DNA from 2 places in the Massilia sp. LXY-5 genome. Region 2 is predicted to be linked to the other one. Evidence: predicted binding sites of a transcription regulator. Region 2 holds the regulator's gene; the other holds the start of a gene.

Region 1 (9,633 bases), on a different contig from region 2:
CGGCGTCGACCTGCAGGTGCAGCAGGCAATCAACGAGATCGTGATCGCGGACGTGGGCGATGGCGTGCTCGTGGTCGGGGCCGATGGACGCATCCACACGGCCAATCCCGCGGCGCGCCGCATGCTCGGCATGGACGCCGCGGCCGGCTTGCTGCTCGACGAATTGCCGGGACTCGAACCGGTGGCGCAGGCCTTCGCCACCTGGATGGGAACGGCAGCGACCCCCGCCCTGGCCGCGGTCGAGCCGGTGTCGGGGGAAGCGGGGCCGGATGCGGCCTGGGTGATCCTGAAACCCTACCAGGAAATGGCGGTTGGGGAGGCGGGCCTGCGGGCGCGGCGCGACCAGCCGGCGCACCTGAAACTGCGCTTTGCCAGCGTCGCGGCCGGCGGCGCGCTGCCGGGGCGCAGCGTGATCTTCCTGCAGGACGTCAGCGCCATCGAAAACCAGGCGCAGCAACTGAAACTGGCCTCGATGGGCCGCCTGACGGCCAGCATCGCGCACGAAGTGCGCAACCCCCTGTCGGCGATCGGCCACGCCACGGCCCTGCTGGCCGAAGACCTGCATGGCAAGGCCGAGCTGCGCTTGTTAAAGATCATCGGCGACAACGTGGCGCGCGTGAACCGCATGGTCGAGGACATCCTGCAGCTCTCGCGCAAGGCCCAGCCGTATGCGGAACCGGTGCAGCTGGCGCCGTTCCTGCTGGAGCTGAAAAACGAGTTCTGCGAAACCCAGGGCCTGCTCGATGAGATGGTCTGGCTGGGCGGCGCCGGTGCGATCGAGGTACGCTTCGACGCCCTGCACCTGAGGGAAGTGCTGGTCAATTTGCTGGGCAATGCGATCCGCTACGCCAGCCGCAAGCCGGCCAGCATCCGCATCTGGCCCGAGCTCGACGCCTTCGGCACGCTGGAGTTGCACGTGCAGGACGACGGTCCGGGCATCACGCCCGAGGTGCGCGCCCACCTGTTCGAACCGTTTTATACGACCTCCAGCAAGGGCACCGGCCTGGGGCTGTACCTGGCGCGCGAGCTGTGCCTGAACAATGGCGCTAAACTCGATTACGAGTCGCGGTTCGACACGGCGGCGCTGGGCCCGCGCAAGGCCAGCGGCCGTTTCGTCATCACCTTCGCCCAGCCGCAAGCGGCCGGCGCGAGCGCTGAGTAAAAGAGGAAAGCATGACATCACCCCGCATCCTGGTCGTCGACGACGAAGCGGACCTGCGCGAACTGCTGGAGATCACGCTCCTGAAAATGGGCCTGGACGTCGATTGCGCGGCCACGCTGCGCGAAGCCCGGCGCCTGGTCGAGGACAACCAGTACCAGCTGGTGCTGACCGACATGCGCCTGCCCGACGGGCTCGGACTGGAACTGGTGCGCGAAGTGTCGGCTAGCTCGAAGACGCCGATCGCCGTGATCACCGCCTTCGGCAGCGCCGAAAACGCGGTGGTGGCCCTGAAAGCCGGCGCTTTTGATTACGTGTCGAAACCGGTAGTGCTCGATGAGCTGCGCGTGATGGTGCGTTCGGCGCTGAAGCTGTCCGACGGTAGCGCCGCGGCTGGGGCGGGCGAGGGCACGGGCTCGCGCCTGATCGGCAATTCGCAGGCGATGCAGGCGCTGCGGGCCCAGATCGGGCGCCTGGCGCGCTCGATGGCGCCGATTGCGATCACCGGCGAGTCCGGCGCCGGCAAGGAACTGGCCGCGCGCGAAATCCACGCCCAGAGTTCGCGCGCTGCGAAACCGTTCGTGGCGGTGAACTGCGGCGCGATTCCCGAAAACCTGATGGAGTCCGAATTCTTCGGACACCGCAAGGGCGCGTTCACCGGGGCCGGGGAGGAGCGCGACGGCTTCTTCCAGGCGGCCAATGGCGGCACCCTGATGCTGGACGAGGTGGCCGATTTGCCGCTGGCGATGCAGGTCAAACTGCTGCGCGCGATCCAGGAGCGGCGCGTGCGCAAGATCGGCGCCACCAATGAGGAGCCGGTCGACGTGCGCATCATCAGCGCCACCCACAAGGACCTCGCCCGATGCGTCGAGACGGGCGTCTTCCGCCAGGATTTGTTCTATCGCCTGAACGTGATCGAGCTGGCGCTGCCGCCGCTGCGCGAGCGGCTCGACGATTTACCGGTGCTGGCCAACGGCATCCTGGCGCGCCTGGCCGGGCCTGGCGGGGCCTCGCTCGGGCCCGGCGTGCTCGATGCCTTGCGCGCCTACTCCTTCCCGGGCAACGTGCGCGAACTGGAGAACGTGCTGGAACGGGCGCTTGCCTTCGCCAATCATGGCGTGATCGAGGTCGGCGATTTATCCCTGAAAGCCGCGCGCCTGGCCGACGTGGCGCGGGTGGAACCATTGCCGGTCGTCGCCACGCCGCCGTCCCCGGCCGCGGCGCCGCCCATGCCGGCGGCCGCGCCGCTTGCGCAGGAAGTGCAGGGCCTCGGTCCGGCTTCGCTGCCGAGCAACCTGCCGGCTTACCTGGAACAGGTGGAACGCGACATCATCCAGCGCGCCCTCCAGCAGACCCAGTTCAACCGCACCAGGACCGCCAGCCTGCTCGGCATCAGCGTGCGCCAGCTGCGGTATCAAATGCAGAAGCTCGATATCCAGGCGCCGGAAAACTGAATTTTGTGTCATCGCACAACTCCGGCTTGTCAAAAAGCGTTGCCTTTTCGCCAGTGCAAAATGGTGCGCGCTGCACTGCGTTTGGGCACTGCCTTCACGCGCTGAACAAGCATTAAGCAGCAGGTTAGTGCTCACTTACCGGCCAGCGCGCATTCGAAGTCCAGCGCTCCGATGTCAAGAGTCCGGGACATAAAAAACACCTGAATTTGAAAATTTATTCACTTGCGGCTTGCGCCGGCCAAGTACTACAATTAGTCCAATGTCAAACCACGGCACTATATCTAGTAGTAGCAGGCTCAAGTGTCAAAGACCTTTTGTGTAGCAGTGGCAACAATGGCATAGTGTGCGTCTTGTTGTTCGAATTTGCTCCAAGCAAGATAAATCCATCCGCAGCAACGTTGTCCAGCCTGGTCACTCAGGCTGGCCGGGGTTCGTTTTGCTTCGTATTTTTTAGTTAATTTTTGGCTGCCCGTAACGCGGGTGATCGATAAACATAGGCGGCAGCCCGACTGCCCTTCCTGGAGGCCCCATGCAGACTTCTCAAGACATTTCCATCCACCCGCAAGCGGCACCAGGAACGGCAGCCGGCGCCAATAGCGCCGCCGAACTGGCCGCCCGCGCGGACTACCGCATCCTGCGCCGCAACGGCGCCGTCGTCCCGTTCGAGCCAAATAAAATCTCGGTCGCGATGACCAAGGCCTTCCTGGCGGTCGCCGGTGGCCAGGGCGCGGTCTCGGCCCGCATCCGCGAGCTGGTGGAAGAGCTGACCAATAACGTGGTCGCTGCCCTGATGCGCCGCCAGCCGAACGGCGGCACCTTCCACATCGAAGATGTGCAGGACCAGGTCGAACTGTCCTTGATGCGCTCGGGCGAACACGATGTCGCGCGCGCCTATGTCCTGTACCGCGCCAAGCAGATGGAAGAGCGCCGCGCCGCCAAGGAAGCCGCCGGTGCCCAGCACGTGGCCGCGCCGCAGATCCACGTGGTCGATGGCGGCCAGCGCGTGCCGCTCGACGTCAACTATGTGCACGCCCTGGTGAACGCCGCCTGCGCCGGCCTGGAAAAGCACGTCGACGCCGACGCCATCGTCGCCGAGACCCTGCGCAACCTGTACGACGGCGTGCCGGTCGAAGAGCTGCACAAGTCCGCCATCCTGGCCGCGCGCGCGCTGATGGAAACCGATCCGGCCTACAGCCAGGTCACGGCCCGCATCCTGCTGCACACGATCCGCAAGGAAGTCTTCGGCAAGGAAGTCCCGCAAGCCAAGGCTGCCGCCGAATACATCACCTATTTCCCGCAGTACGTGGCGAAAGGCATCGAGAACGAACTGCTCGACGCCGAACTGGGCAACTATGACCTCGAGCGCCTGGCAAAAGCCATCGTCGCCGACCGCGACCTGCAATTCGGCTACATCGGCCTGCAGACCCTGTACGACCGTTACTTCCTGCACGTGCGCGAAACCCGCATCGAGATGCCGCAGGCCTTCTACATGCGCGTCGCCATGGGCCTGGCCCTGCGCGAAGCGGACCGCGAAGAGCGCGCCATCGAGTTCTACAACCTGCTGTCGAGCTTTGACTTCATGAGCTCGACGCCGACCCTGTTCAACTCGGGCACCCGCCGCTCGCAGCTGTCGTCCTGCTACCTGACCACCGTCGGCGACGACCTGGAAGGTATCTACGACGCCATTAAGGAAAACGCGCTGCTGTCGAAGTTTGCCGGTGGTCTCGGTAACGACTGGACCCCGGTGCGTGCGCTCGGCTCGCGCATCAAGGGCACCAACGGCAAGTCGCAAGGCGTGGTCCCGTTCCTGAAAGTGGTCAACGATACGGCCGTGGCCGTGAACCAGGGCGGCAAGCGCAAGGGCGCGGTGTGCGCCTACCTGGAAACCTGGCACATGGACATCGAGGAATTCCTCGACCTGCGCAAGAACACCGGCGACGACCGCCGCCGCACCCACGACATGAACACGGCGAACTGGATTCCCGACCTGTTCATGAAGCGCGTGATGGAAAAGGGCTACTGGACCCTGTTCACCCCGAGCGAAACGCCGGACCTGCACGACCTGGTCGGTAAAGCCTTCGAACAAGCCTACCTGGCCTATGAGGCCAAGGCAGAGCGCGGCGAAATGCTGGTGTTCAAAAAGATCGAAGCGCTCGACCTGTGGCGCAAGATGCTGTCGATGCTGTTCGAAACCGGCCACCCATGGATCACGTTCAAGGATCCGTGCAACATCCGTTCGCCGCAGCAGCACATCGGCGTCGTGCACTCGTCGAACCTGTGCACCGAGATCACCCTGAACACCAGCGCCGACGAAATCGCGGTCTGCAACCTGGGCTCGATCAACATGCCGCAGCACATGAAGGGCGATGGCCTGGATCACGTGAAACTGCAGAAGACGATCCGCACCGCGATGCGCATGCTCGACAACGTCATCGACATCAACTACTACGCCGTCGACAAGGCGCGTAACTCGAACCTGCGCCACCGCCCGGTCGGCATGGGCATCATGGGCCACCAGGACTGCCTGCACATGATGCGTGTGCCGTTCGCCTCGGACAAGGCCGTCGAGTTCGCCGACAAGTCGATGGAAGCCGTCTGCTACTACGCCTACATGGCCTCGACCGAGCTGGCCGAAGAGCGCGGCCGTTACGAATCCTACGCCGGTTCGCTGTGGGACCGCGGCATCCTGCCGCAGGACTCGATCAAGCTGCTGGCGGAAGAGCGCGGCGGCTACCTCGAGCAGGACACGAGCGAATCGATGGACTGGACCGTGGTGCGCGAGCGTATCAAGCAGTTCGGCATGCGTAACTCGAACTGCGTGGCGATTGCCCCGACCGCGACGATCTCGAACATCATCGGCGTCTCGGCCTGCATCGAGCCGACCTTCCAGAACCTGTATGTGAAGTCGAACCTGTCCGGCGAATTCACCGAGATCAACGGCTACCTGGTGCGCGACCTGAAGGCACGCGACCTGTGGGACGAAGTCATGATCGCCGACCTGAAGTATTTCGACGGTTCGCTCAGCAAGATCGACCGCGTGCCGCAAGACCTGCGCGACATCTACGCCACGGCCTTCGAAGTCGAGCCGAAGTGGCTGGTCGAGCAGGCATCGCGCCGCCAGAAGTGGATCGACCAGGCCCAGTCGCTGAACATCTACATGGCCGGCGCCTCGGGCAAGAAGCTGGACGAGACCTATAAACTGGCCTGGCTGCGCGGCCTGAAGACGACCTACTACCTGCGCACCATCGCGGCGACGCACATGGAGAAGTCGACCACCCGCACCGGCGCGCTGAACGCGGTGCCGGTCTCGGGCGGCCTGGCGGCCGGTCATGCGGCGCCGGCAGCGGCTCCGGCGGCAGCACCTGCCCCCGTTGAAGCAGACGGCGCGGCTTGCTACCTGCGTCCGGGCGATGCCGGTTTCGACGAGTGCGAGGCGTGCCAATAAGTTGCCAATAAGCGGTCTTTAACTAATTAATCCACGCCCGGCCGAGTGCCGGGCGCAGTTGTCACAGAATTCAAGAGGAACAAATCATGCTGTCATGGGACGATGAACCAACGAGCGCCGCGCGCGCACCGCAAGCTGCTGGCCTGCCGGAAACCGTCGACGCCGCCCTGGTCGCCACCCGCGTGAACGCCGACGACAAGCGCATCATCAACGGCAAGACCGACGTCAACCAACTGGTACCCTTCAAATACAAGTGGGCCTGGGACAAGTACCTGGCCGGCTGCGCGAACCACTGGATGCCGCAGGAAGTGAACATGCAGCGCGACATCGAGCTCTGGAAGAGCCCGAACGGCCTGTCGGAAGACGAGCGCCGCCTGGTCAAGCGCAACCTCGGCTTCTTCGTGACGGCCGACTCGCTGGCCGCGAACAACATCGTGCTGGGTACCTACCGCCACATCACGGCCCCGGAATGCCGCCAGTACCTGCTGCGCCAGGCGTTTGAGGAGGCGATCCACACCCACGCCTACCAGTACATCGTCGAGTCGCTGGGACTGGATGAAAAAGAGATCTTCAACGCCTACAACGAGATCGCGTCGATCCACGACAAGGACCAGTTCCTGATTCCGTATATCAACGTGCTGACCGACCCTGATTTCAAGACCGGCACGCTGGAAGCGGACCAGACGCTGCTGAAGTCGATCATCGTCTTCGCCTGCATGATGGAAGGCCTGTTCTTCTACGTCGGCTTCACCCAGATCCTGGCGCTGGGCCGTCAAAACAAGATGACCGGCGCCGCCGAGCAGTACCAGTACATCCTGCGCGACGAGTCGATGCACGTGAACTTCGGCATCGACCTGATCAACACGATCAAGATGGAAAACCCGCTGCTGTGGACCCCGGCCTTCCGCGACGAGATCAAGGCCCTGTTCCTGGAAGCGGTAGAACTCGAATACCGCTACGCCGAAGACACCATGCCGCGCGGCGTGCTGGGCCTGAACGCGACCATGTTCAAGGGCTACCTGCGCTTCATCGCCAACCGCCGCGCCGTGCAGATCGGGCTCGATCCGCTGTTCCCGGCCGAAGAGAATCCATTCCCATGGATGAGCGAGATGATCGACCTGAAGAAGGAACGTAACTTCTTCGAGACCCGCGTGACGGAGTACCAGACGGGTGGGGCGCTGAACTGGGATTGATTCCAGCTGCTCTATATAGATGTCGAGAAGCCCGGTGAAAAATCATCGGGCTTTTTTTATGCGCTAACCTAGACCGAACCTGACTCCACGTAGCGACTTGATCAACACGATCAAGATGGATAACCCGCTGCTGTGGCCCCCGGCCTTCCGGGACAAGATCAAGACCCTGTTCCTGGAAGCCGTCAACTTCCATACCGCTACGCCGAAGACACCAAGCCGCGCGGCCTGCTGGGCCTGAACGCGACCATGTTCAAGGGCTACCTGCGCTTCATCGCGAATCGCCGCGCCGTGCAGATCGGGCTCGATCCGCTGTTCCCGGCCGAAGAGAATCCATTCCCATGGATGAGCGAGATGATCGACCTGAAGAAGGAACGTAGCTTCTTCGAGACGCGCGTGACGGAGTACCAGACGGGTGGGGCGCTGAACTGGGATTGATTCCAGCTGCTCTATATAGATGTCGAGAAGCCCGGTGAAAAATCACCGGGCTTTTTTTATGCGCGTGCGCCGTCGGGGCGCGTCACGATGCCGAATGTCTGGCGTCCGTGACGGTCAAAGCAGATAAATCGTCTCGACTTGGCGCGCGTCCTTCGTTGGCCGGCCGAAGCAGGTCCATTTCAAGGGAGGCCTGATGGAATCAGGCGCGCTTTGAAATGAAGCGGCGCGGCGCGCGCTGAAGTTCCCGCACGGGGTTTGTTGTAGTCGTAGCGAAGAAGTGAATTTACGCGTGCGCGGGTTGCGGAGTGACAAGGTTTTCGTGTACTTTACGTGATTGAATTTGTCAAAACGTGAACATGGCCTTTTTCGCATGCTCGCAGGCAGACAAAACCGATTGAAAAAGGGAGTCGAAACAGCCTCGGCAAGCGCAGCAAATGCGGCGCGAAATGAGCTTCGAGACTTCCGTAATGGGACGCTGATTCAAGCCAGCATGCACATAAGCGTAACGAAAAGAACAAGCCGCACTGCCTGATCCTTTTCAGGCAAGGCGGCTTTTTCTTTTCGTGCTCGTAAGGGCAGCGATGTGAAAGCGCAGCTAAGTAATGGATGGGTGTCCCGACGTCGTTGGCTGAAGCGCTGCAATTGTGAGGAGTTGCAGCAGTTCAGCTGGTGCCGGATTCATTGGCAGTAACCCAAACGGTTTATGCCGATGAATAACCCGCCCGGCCATCCGGACGGACGGGTTTCAACCTTGTAGCGTATTTTCTCATCGCAGAGAAGGAGAACTAAAATGGCAACAGCAGCGAAGAAACCAGCAGCAAAACCGGCAGCGAAATCGGCCGCCGCAGAGAAACCAGCCGCCAAGTCGGCAGCGAAGACGACGGCCAAAGCGGCCGCCAAGCCTGCTGCCAAACCGGCAGCAAAAGCTGCATCGAAGACTCCGGCAAAAGCTGCCGCAAAACCAGCGGCGAAGGCCGCTGCAAAGCCAGCAGCAAAACCAGCAGCGAAGAAAGCCGCCGCCAAGCCGGCAGCCAAGCCGGCTGCAAAGAAAGCCGCCGCTAAACCGGCAGCCAAGCCAGCTGCCAAGAAAGCCGCTGCCAAGCCGGCAGCCAAGCCGGCTGCAAAGAAAGCCGCCGCCAAACCGGCAGCCAAGCCAGCCGCAAAGAAAGCCGCTGCTAAATCCGCCGCCAAGCCAGTAGCAAAAGCAGCTGCCACCAAGTCGGCAGCCAAGCCAGCGGCCAAGAAGACCGCTACCAAAGCCGTAGCCAAGCCAGCCGCCAAGACCGCAGCCAAGTCGGCAGCCAAGCCGGCAGCGAAGAAGACCGCGACCAAAGCCGCGGCCAAGCCAGCTGCCAAGAAAACCGCGACCAAAGCAGCAGCCAAGCCTGCCGCCAAGACCGCAACCAAGTCGGCAGCCAAGCCAGCAGCGAAGAAGACCGCAACCAAAGCAGCAGCCAAGCCAGCAGCCAAAAAGACTGCAGCCGCCAAGCCGGTAGCAAAAGCAGCAGCGACCAAGTCGGCAGCCAAGGGGGCGTCTGCAAAGACGTCCGCGAAGAGCGCAGCCAAGGCACCGGCGAAGACCGCTGCCAAGGCGCCAGCCAAGTCCGCAGCGAAGACCGCTGCCAAAGCACCAGCCAAGTCGGCATCGAAGGGTCCGGCCAAGGCACCGGCGAAGACCGTCGCCAAGACCGCAGCCAAGGCACCAGCCAAGACTGCAGCCAAAGCATCAGCCAAGAGCGCTGCCAAGGGGACGGCTGCGAAGCCGTCCGCGAAAGCCGCTGCCACGAAGGCGCCGGTCAAGTCAGCCGCTAAGACTGCCACCCCAGCTCCAGCCAAGGCTGCTGCTACCAAGACCGCCGCTACCAAGACCGCAGCGCCAGCTCCGGCCAAAGCAGCAGCGACCAAGCCAGCCGCTACCAAGACCGCAGCATCCGCTCCGGCCAAAGC
Region 2 (9,633 bases):
TCCCACACCTCGGCCTCGACCGCGGGCGGTTCGGTGTTCTGCCAGCTGATGCCGATCCACAGGAAGGCCAGCAGCAGGGCGTGCGCCGCCACCGCCAGCACGATGGCTGGCACGCGGTTCGGTTCTGGCGGTACTGTGTACGGACTGCCGTGGGTGGCTGGCTTCATTGCAGACATTGCTTGTTTTTATTACCTACTTCGTTGCGAGACCGACGCGGTTAATCCCGAGCTTCTTCGATTCCGAAATCAGTTCGATCACATCGGCGTATTTGCTGTCGCGGTCGCCGGAAATCATCACTGGATAATCCGGATTGCTCTCGTGCAGTGTGCGCAGGCGGGCGACCAGGGCGGCGCGGTCCGGCAGCGATTCGGCGGCGACCGTTTCCTTGCCGCTGACGCCGATCGACAGCGTGGCGTCGGGTTTCACCGTGATGTGGATATAGGTGTCCGGCGGCAGCGCCGATTTCTCGGCGTTCGGCAGGTTGACCACGTTCGGGGTCTGGTTGGCCGGCACCGCCATGAAAATGATGAGCAGCACCAGCATCACGTCGATATACGGCACGACGTTGATTTCGGATTTCAGTTTGCTGCGGCGTCCGCCGCGCATGCTGCTGGAAAAGGCCATGGTCGACTCCCCGGATCAGCGCGACTGGCGCTGCAGGATGTTCGAGAATTCCTCGACGAAGCTCTCGAAGCGGGTCGCGAGGCGGTCGATGTCGTGCGTGAAGCGGTTGTAGGCGACGACGGCCGGGATCGCGGCGAACAGGCCGATCGCGGTGGCGATCAGCGCCTCGGCGATGCCGGGCGCGACCACGGCGAGCGTCGCCTGCTGGACGCTGGCCAGGCCGCGGAAGGCATTCATGATGCCCCATACGGTGCCGAGCAGGCCGATGTACGGGGACACGGAACCGACCGAGGCCAGGAAGTTCAGGTGCAGGTCGAGACCGTCGAGTTCACGCTGGAAGGCGGCGCGCATGGCGCGGCGCGAGCCGTCGAGCACGGCGCCCATGTCGAGGGCGTCGCGCGAGGCTTGTTTGCCCTTGATGAATTCGCCCATGCCGGCTTCGAAGATACGGGCCAGCGGGCCGCTCTGGTCGCGTTGTGCGGAAGCGGACTGGTGCAGGGTATGCAGGTTGCCGCCAGCCCAGAAGCTGCGCTCGAACTGCTCGGTCTGGCGGCGGGCGGCGCGGATGGCAAACAGTTTGCGGAAGATGTACGACCAGCTGACCACGGACAGCACCAGCAGGAGCAGCATGATGAGCTGCACGATCGCGTGCGCATTGCTGATGAGGGCAAGGAAGGAAAGGTCGTGGGTTGGTGTCATCTGATATGCAATATTGTTGAATGGGTCAAGCGGCACGCATTTTATCAGCCACGTCGCCAGGTAGCGAGCGCGGCCGTACGGTGGCGAGGTCGACGCAGCCGACCTTGACCTGCGCTTCGACCAGCAAGGAGTCGCCTTTCCAGGCCTGCTGGACGAACTGGACCGAGGCGCGGCCGAGCTTTTCAATGGTGAGCGTCAGGGTCAATTCGTCGTCGAGGCGGGCAGGCGCGTGGTAATCGATGCTGGCATGCTTGACGACGAAGCCGACGCCGTCACGCTCGATGAGGGCTTGCTGGTCGACGCCGGCGGCGCGCAGCCATTCGGTGCGCGCACGTTCGAAAAATTTCAGGTAATTCGCATAGAACACGATACCGCCCGCGTCCGTATCTTCGTAATAAACCCGTACCGTCCAGGTGAAAAGCGCCGGCATCATCTCTGCCATAAGTGATAAAAAGAAACATTTTACGCTATCGTCACAAATGTGCGCTAGCAGACACACCGCCGGGGACAGCGCGGCGGTGCGTTCGATCGGAAATCCGTGGAGCGCGGCGTAGTAGACGAGAGACAACGCTGTCAGGACAATAACTGTAACACTTTCTCACAATTATCGTATCCGGAGCGCACATGCGGATAAGCGTGTGTGGGTGGAGCTGTACTGGCGCAGGGCGGCGGGGCAGCACCTAACCACGGGAAATTGATCGGCAAAACAGTGTTTGCATAAGGCGACACTCTCGCGAGTTCATTCGCGCTCTGCCTGAGAACGACGATGGCGGTGGCGTCCGGAATTGACGTCGGGCCGCGCGCAGCGCCACTATGTACAGGTAGTCTCGACTGGCGGAGGCACCATGAAAGTTCGACAAATGCTGCCGGGCAGTGTGGAAGAAAGTGTCTGGTATGTCATGGTTGCATGCTCGGCGCCCTGTTCCTCGGAGGTCTGTTCCTCGTTTTCTCGATCGAAGTCGTCGTGCCGGCCACCGTTGCCGGGACGCCGGCGGGCGCAGGTGTGGCGGCGCCCGCGACGAAGTCCGCGGCGGAATCAAAGCCGGCCCCGGCGGCAACGCCGGCCGGCGGAACGGCCGGCACTGCGGGAAGGGTGCCGGATCCGAAGGCAATGGCGGCGCAGGCCGAATCGGTCCGTGCACGGCTTGTTACAGAGGGAAAAACCAGGAACGCGGCGCGCTGGGCCGGATTGCTGTGGGCCTTTGCCTGTTGCGCCGTCGGCGCCTTCCTGGGCTTCATTTTCGGCATTCCGCGTTCCCTCTCGTCCGACACGGCGCGCACGACGGTTGCGGCCTCAACCCGTTGGAACGAGAGTCCATCGGCCAGAGGGACAGTCGCTCTTGCTGTGAGCGAAAAGGAGGCGGCGGCGCGGGAAGTGGACGGAATCGGAAAACAGGTGACCGATGCCGAGGCCGCCCTGGCGCGCCTGCGCACCGCAGCTGGAGCAGGAGCGGACGGAGACCCGCAGGTCCTGGCCTCGAGCAAGGCGCTTGCCGGACTTCGCGAAAACAAACGCAATGCCGAGGCTGTTTTGCTGGACAAGACGAACGCACTGCAAAACGCCGAGGCAATTGCCGGGAAAGACCAGAGAGCGCTGCCATCCGTCAACCCGGCAGGCGGCGCGCGTCCGGAACCGGTGCATACCCAGGCGCCTTCAACCGCGGTCAACACGAACCTGGAGCAAATTTCCGACTGGTTGACCAAGATTATCGTCGGCGTATCGCTGGTTAACAGCGACCGGGTTGGCCAGGCGATGCTCGGCGTCGGCAACGAGATGGCCGCTTCCTTCGGTGGTCCCGGCAGCCGTTCGCTTGCCCTGGCGACCCTGACCTATTTTGGCGTGATCGGATTGCTGGGCGGGTATTTGTTGACACGCTTGTTCCTGCAGCGCGCATTCGAAGCCCTCGGCTCCAGGAACCTGGTCGAGCAGCATCCCGGCTGACCGGGTTGCGGCCATCCGGTGCGACGAATCAGGCGCGCTTGATGTTGAACGGCGAGAAGCCCTGGCAGGTCGGCATCATCTCGATGCTGTTGACGTTGATATGCGGCGGCAGGGTCGCGATCCAGTACGCCGTCTCGGCAATGTCCTTGGCGGTCAGCGGCGTCGTGCCTTCATACACTTTCGCTGCGGCCTCGTCATTGCCCTTGAAGCGCACGTTCGAGAATTCGGTCCCGCCGCACAGGCCCGGCGCCAGGTTGGTCGCGCGCACGCCGGTGCCGACCAGGTCGGCGCGCAGGTTCAGCGTAAACTGTTCGACAAAGGCTTTCGTGGCGCCGTACACATTGCCACCAGGGTAGGGATAGTGGCCGGCCACCGAGCCCAGGTTGATCACCAGGCCGCTGCCGCGCTCGACCATGGCCGGCAGCAGGGCGCGCGTCATCGTCACCAGGCCCTGGCAATTGGTGGCGATCATGGTGTCCCAGTCGTCCAGCGGGGCTTCGTGCGCTGGCGCCGTGCCCAGCGCGAGGCCGGCATTGTTGATCAGGACGTCGATCTGGCGCCAGGATTGCGGCAGCATGGCCAGCGCTTCGTCGATCGATTTCTTGCTGGTCACGTCCATCTCGACCGGCAGCGCCGATTCGCCCAGCTCGGCCGCGAGCGCATCGAGGCGTTCCATGCGGCGCGCCGCCATCACGACCTGGTGGCCGTTGCGAACGAAGGTGCGCGCCATTTCGGCGCCGAATCCGGCGGAAGCGCCGGTGATGAAAACGATCATGGTAAGTGTCCTCTGGTGGCTGGTGCTTCGAGATTGTAGCTGAAAAGACTATCTTTCCAGATCGGTCGAGGTAGTTGCCAGCCTGGCAGGGCTTTTCTTGCCCTCAGCGGGCACTTCACATACAATCCCCAGTCCATTTATGTCTCACGTAACTGGCGAAAACCGCAGCGATGCGGGAAAGGTGGGCACCCACCGGGGAACGTGAGATTTCATCCGCCGTTCGCCTGGGCAGCCGACAATGGTTCGCGTGCATTGCAGCGCGGCTGGCTGCAGCTGTTTGTTTCCTGGGCCGCGCGCCGATCCGACACAGCCGTTGTCCGGTTCTCTTATCGATTGGAGTTTTGTTCATGTTTGCAAAAGATCACACGCTGGCCAAGGTTGACCCGGAACTGTGGGCTGCCATCCAGAAGGAAAACACCCGTCAGCAGGATCACATCGAGCTGATCGCGTCCGAGAACTACACCTCGCCGGCCGTCATGGAAGCGCAGGGTTCCCAGCTCACGAACAAGTATGCCGAAGGCTATCCGGGCAAGCGCTACTACGGCGGCTGCGAATACGTCGACGTCGCCGAGCAGCTGGCGATCGACCGTGTCAAGCAACTGTTCGGCGCGGAAGCGGCCAACGTCCAGCCGAACTCGGGCTCGCAGGCCAACCAGGGCGTGTTCTTCGCCATGCTCAAACCGGGCGACACGATCATGGGCATGTCGCTGGCCGAAGGCGGCCACCTGACCCACGGCATGGCGCTGAACATGTCCGGTAAATGGTTCAACGTCATTTCCTACGGTCTGACCGAGCAGGAAGACATCGACTACGAGCAAATGGAACGCCTGGCGCGCGAGCACAAGCCGAAGCTGATCATCGCCGGCGCTTCGGCGTTTGCGCTGCGCATCGACTTCGAGCGCTTCGCCAAAATCGCCAAGGAAGTCGGTGCCTGGTTCATGGTCGACATGGCCCACTACGCCGGCCTGATCGCCGCCGGCGAATACCCGAACCCGGTGCCGTTCGCCGACTTCGTCACCTCGACCACCCACAAATCGCTGCGCGGCCCGCGCGGCGGCATCATCCTGATGAAGGCCGAGTTCGAAAAGCAGATCAATTCCGCGATCTTCCCCGGCATCCAGGGCGGCCCGCTGATGCACGTGATCGCAGGCAAGGCCGTCGCCTTCCAGGAAGCGCTGCAGCCCGAATTCAAGGCTTACCAGCAGCAAGTCGTGAAGAACGCCAAGGCGCTTGCCGACGCACTGATCGCGCGCGGCCTGCGCATCGTCTCGGGCCGTACCGAATCGCACGTGATGCTGGTCGACCTGCGTTCGAAAGGCCTCACCGGCAAGGAAGCGGAAGCCATCCTCGGCCAGGCCCACATGACCTGCAACAAGAACGGCATCCCGAACGACCCGCAGAAGCCGTTCGTGACCTCGGGCATCCGCCTCGGCAGCCCGGCCTTCACGACGCGCGGCTTCAAGGAAGAAGACGCGACGAAAGTCGGCCACCTGATCGCCGACGTGCTGGACAATCCGCACGACGCCGCGACCATCGAGCGCGTCAAGGCGGAAGTGAAAGTGCTGACCGACAAGTACCCGGTGTACGCCAAGTAAGCAGAATCACCATGCAGTTGCAAACGTAGTAGAGTTCAGGAACGGCAATCCGTTTGACGGGTGCCGTTCCTTTGCATTACCCAAGCATTACCCAAGCATCATCCAAGTACCACCGGCGCCCATGAAATGTCCGTTCTGCCAGCATGAAGACACCCAGGTCCTCGATACGCGCGTATCCGAGGAGGGCGACGCCATCCGCCGCCGGCGCCGCTGCGTGCAATGCGACAAGCGCTTCACCACCTACGAACGCATCGAACTGTCGATGCCGATCATCGTCAAGAAAAACGGCAGCCGCACCGAATTCGCCAGCAGCAAGCTGCGCGGCAGCCTGATGCTGGCGCTGCGCAAGCGCCCGGTCCCGGCCGCGGCCATCGACGCCGCCGTCGCCTCGATCGAGGAAAAGCTGCTCACCAGCGGCCGGCGCGAAGTCGATACCGGCTATGTCGGCGAACTCGTGATGCAGGAGCTCAAGCGCCTCGACGAAATCGCCTACATCCGCTTCGCCTCCGTCTATAAAGACTTCAAGGACCTGGCAGAGTTCCAGCAGGCCCTGGCTGAAGTCGGGCACTCCCGCAAATAAATCAAACACCGTTGGACGGCTTGCGCACGCTTGAGCGAGCGCAGGGGCGGGCTCCGCCTCGCTGATAACTTCTCAGCTCGCGCGAATTCACGCGCCTGAACTGTGGAGGTGATCCTTGCAAGGCTGCCGCATCGAAGGCTTCACGCTCGTCGAAGTCCTGGTCGCCATGTGCGTGCTGGCGCTCGGCGTGGCTGGCGCCGCGAGCACGCAGGTAGCGGCGGCGCGCCTGCGCCAGCAGGCCGCGCTCGAGTCGGAAGCCGTGCAACTGGCCGCCTCGCTCGGCGCGCGCATGCGCGTCAACACGGCGCAGATGGCGCTGCCGGATGCATCCAATCCCTATCTCCAGTTCGACTACGACGCGGCCGGCGGCGATCCGGCCGCGCCGCCCGTCCAGTGCTTCGGCGGCGCCGATTGCGATCCCGCCCAACTGGCCGCCTTCGACCTCTACGACACGGCACGCATCGTGCAGGGCGCCTTTCCCGGCGGGCGAATTGCCATCTGCCGCGACGGCGGCGGCTGGAATGCGGCGCTGCAGGCTGTTGAGTGGAGCTGCACCGGCGGCGCGAATGCGCCGGTGGTCGTCAAGCTGGGCTGGCGCGCGCCCGGCAGCTCCGCGGCGGCGCCCTTCGTGACGATGGTGGTTGCGGGATGAGTATGCGCCGCCCCACGCCGCGCCAGGCCGGCATGACCCTGGCCGAACTGCTGGTCGCGCTGGCGCTCGGTCTCGGCGTGCTGCTGGCCGGCGCCGTCCTGATGACGGGCGCGAACAAGGCCTATGTCGCCCATGAAGACGCGGCCGGCGTCGACGATGGGGGCCGCTATGCGCTGGCCCTGATCGGGCGCGCGGTGCGCCAGGGCGCCTTTGTCGATTGGGAGAGCCATGGCAGCGCGGGACTGGACAAGGACGCGCCAGCGCCGCTGGCGGGCCTCGACAGCCGTTCGCTGGTCAAAACGAGTGCCGCCATCGACGGTCCGCTGGCGAATGCGGTCAACGGCAGCGACGTGCTGGCGGTGCGCTACCCGGGCGCCGGCCCTGCGCCCGACGGCGACGGCAGCGTGATCGATTGCGCGGGCTTTCCCGTGCATGGCGCGAAGGAGGGCTGGAGCATCTTCTATGTCGCCCGCAACGCCGACGGCCTGGCCGAGCTGCGCTGCAAATACCGGGGTGCGGCCAACTGGAGCGCGGACGCGGTCGTCGCCGGCGTCGACGGCTTCCAGGTGCTGTATGGGCTCGACAGCGATACGCCGCCGGACGGCATCCCGAACCGCTATGTGAGCGCCGGCGCGATCGCCGCGCTCGATGCCGCGCTGCTGCCCGCCGAGCGCAAGGAAAAGACCTGGTGGAAGCGTGTCGCCAGCGTGCAGGTGGCCTTGCTGCTGCATGGCGAGCACCCGTCGGCGGCGCCGCAGCCGGACGGCTATGCATTGTTCGGTCTGGCCTACAGTGCCGCGCACGGGGCGAGCGACCAGGGCGTGCAGCTGGCGCAGGCCGAGCTGCGCGGCCAAGGTCCGGCACGGGCGCGCAGGCTGTTCACGGCCGTATTCGCGATTGCGGTAGCCCAGCCATGAGGCCATTCCGACGCGAGCGCGGCGCGGCGCTCATCACCATGCTGTTCCTGATGCTGGCGCTCCTGATGATGTCGCTCTCGAGCACGCGCGCCGCGCTGGCCGGCGCCCGGTCGGCACGCTACGAACGCGACCGCCAGGTGGCGCACGCGGCGGCCGAAGCGGCGCTGCTCGATGCCGAACGCGATATCGAAGGCGCTGCAGGGGCCGCATCGCCGCGTACCGCGATGTTCAGCGCGCCCGACGGAAGCGCCTTTGTCGAGCGCTGCGCCGGCCGGGCCGAGAAGACGGGTCTGTGCAAGGCGGCGAGCGGCGCCGCACCGCCCGCCTGGCAGGCGGCCGACCTGGCAGGCGGCGCCGGCGTCGCATACGGCCGCTTCAGCGGGCGCGCGCTGCCGACGGGTGCCGGCACACTGCCGGCCGCCGCGCCACGCTACCTGGTCGAACTGCTGCCGGGGACTCATCCGGTGTTTCGCGTCACCGCGCTGGGCGTCGGCGCCGACCCGGCGACGATCGTCGTCCTGCAGAGCTACTACCGGCGTGCCGCCGGGGGCGCCGCCGGCAAACGCCTGGGCTGGCGCGAGATCGCCAACTGGCCCGAGCTGCACCAGGCCGCATCGCATTGACCCTACCGAGGAGAGCGCCATGGGACGCGGTTTCACCCTGATCGAAGCGATGGTCGTGCTCCTCATCGTCTCCGTGCTGGCCAGCCTGGCCTGGCCGAGCTATGCCGGCTACCTGACGCGCACGCGCCGCATGGAGGGGAAAGTCGCACTGGTCGCGGCCATGCTTCAGCAGGAGCAGTACCACGCCACCCACCATACCTATGCCGCCTTCTCGAAGGCGGAGCCGGTGGACGGACTCCCGTGGTGGTCGGGGAGTGCCGCCGCCGCCAGCTATTACGAACTGGACGCCGAGGCCTGTCCGGGCAGCGAACTGCGCGACTGCGTGCGGCTGCGGGCGCGGCCCGGCACGTCGAATGTCGATGCCCGCTTCCGCGATCCCGAATGCGGCACGCTGACCCTGAGCAGCAGGGGCGAGCAGGGCGCGAGCGGGCAGTCGACGCGTTGCTGGCCATGAAGCGAACGTCCGCCCGGCAGGGGTTTTCGCTGCCCGAACTGCTGACCGTCCTTGCCATCGCTGCCGTCCTGCTGGGTCTTGCTTTGCCCGACCTCGCCGGATTGCTGCGCGCCCGGCAGCTGCGCGCGGCGACGGACGACTTGTTCGGCGCGATCAGCCTGGCGCGGGCGCAGGCGATCGCCCGCAACCAGCGCATCCTGCTGCTGCCGCGCGACGCCGGCGGCATCGACTGGACCCAAGGCTGGACCGTGTTCGCGGACCGCGACGGCGACGGGGCGCCAGGCGCCGGGGACGACATCCTGTCCGTGCACGAGGCGCTGCCCGCCGGGGTGAGGGCGGCCTTTGCCTTCACGAGTCCTGCAGCCCCGTATTACATCGCCTACAATGGCGCCGGGCGCAGCTGCGGCGCAACCGGTAGTGCCACCGCACGCTGGGGCACGCTGTCGCTGTTTCAGGGCGGGGCGATCCGCCGTATAAAAATTAACATGCTGGGCCGGGCGCGCACCTGTGATCCGGAACGCGACGCCAATTGCGACGGCACGGCGGCACCCGGCTAGAACCAATCAAGAACACTGTGCAGATCACGAACGATACCGACGCGATGGCGCTGGCCCTCGAATGGGCCGCAAAAGGCATGTACATCACTGCGCCCAACCCGCGCGTGGGCTGCGTGATCGTGCGCGATGGCGAAGTCATCGGCGCCGGCCACACCCAGCCCGCCGGCCAGGCGCATGCCGAGATCCAGGCCCTGCGCGATGCCGCCGCCCGCGGC

The links. Region 2 encodes NrdR, which represses ribonucleotide reductase genes. Its sites were predicted from a motif close to CACNANATNTNGTG; they were not measured.
Region 1: the regulator NrdR is predicted to act here: its motif matches at 2,887-2,900, upstream of ACI48I_RS01620 (ribonucleoside-diphosphate reductase subunit alpha).

What each region holds. Positions count from the first base shown of each region.
Region 1 covers NZ_JBNNEH010000001.1:353,244-362,876, forward strand. Annotated here, with positions in the region: gene ACI48I_RS01610 (sensor histidine kinase) at 1-1,162, shown strand, start outside; gene ACI48I_RS01615 (sigma-54-dependent transcriptional regulator) at 1,174-2,613, shown strand; gene ACI48I_RS01620 (ribonucleoside-diphosphate reductase subunit alpha) at 3,143-6,058, shown strand; gene ACI48I_RS01625 (ribonucleotide-diphosphate reductase subunit beta) at 6,145-7,251, shown strand; partial or broken gene ACI48I_RS01630 (ribonucleotide-diphosphate reductase subunit beta) at 7,346-7,686, shown strand; gene ACI48I_RS01635 (hypothetical protein) at 8,365-9,432, opposite strand.
Region 2 covers NZ_JBNNEH010000003.1:919,936-929,568, forward strand. Annotated here, with positions in the region: gene tolA (cell envelope integrity protein TolA) at 1-167, opposite strand, end outside; gene ACI48I_RS13055 (biopolymer transporter ExbD) at 193-624, opposite strand; gene tolQ (protein TolQ) at 640-1,323, opposite strand; gene ybgC (tol-pal system-associated acyl-CoA thioesterase) at 1,349-1,753, opposite strand; gene ACI48I_RS13070 (hypothetical protein) at 2,231-3,265, shown strand; gene ACI48I_RS13075 (SDR family oxidoreductase) at 3,294-4,040, opposite strand; ZMP/ZTP riboswitch at 4,179-4,277, shown strand; gene glyA (serine hydroxymethyltransferase) at 4,388-5,635, shown strand; gene nrdR (transcriptional regulator NrdR) at 5,757-6,215, shown strand; gene pilV (type IV pilus modification protein PilV) at 6,331-6,867, shown strand; gene ACI48I_RS13095 (PilW family protein) at 6,864-7,784, shown strand; gene ACI48I_RS13100 (pilus assembly protein) at 7,781-8,407, shown strand; gene ACI48I_RS13105 (type IV pilin protein) at 8,427-8,861, shown strand; gene ACI48I_RS13110 (GspH/FimT family pseudopilin) at 8,858-9,418, shown strand; gene ribD (bifunctional diaminohydroxyphosphoribosylaminopyrimidine deaminase/5-amino-6-(5-phosphoribosylamino)uracil reductase RibD) at 9,436-9,633, shown strand, end outside.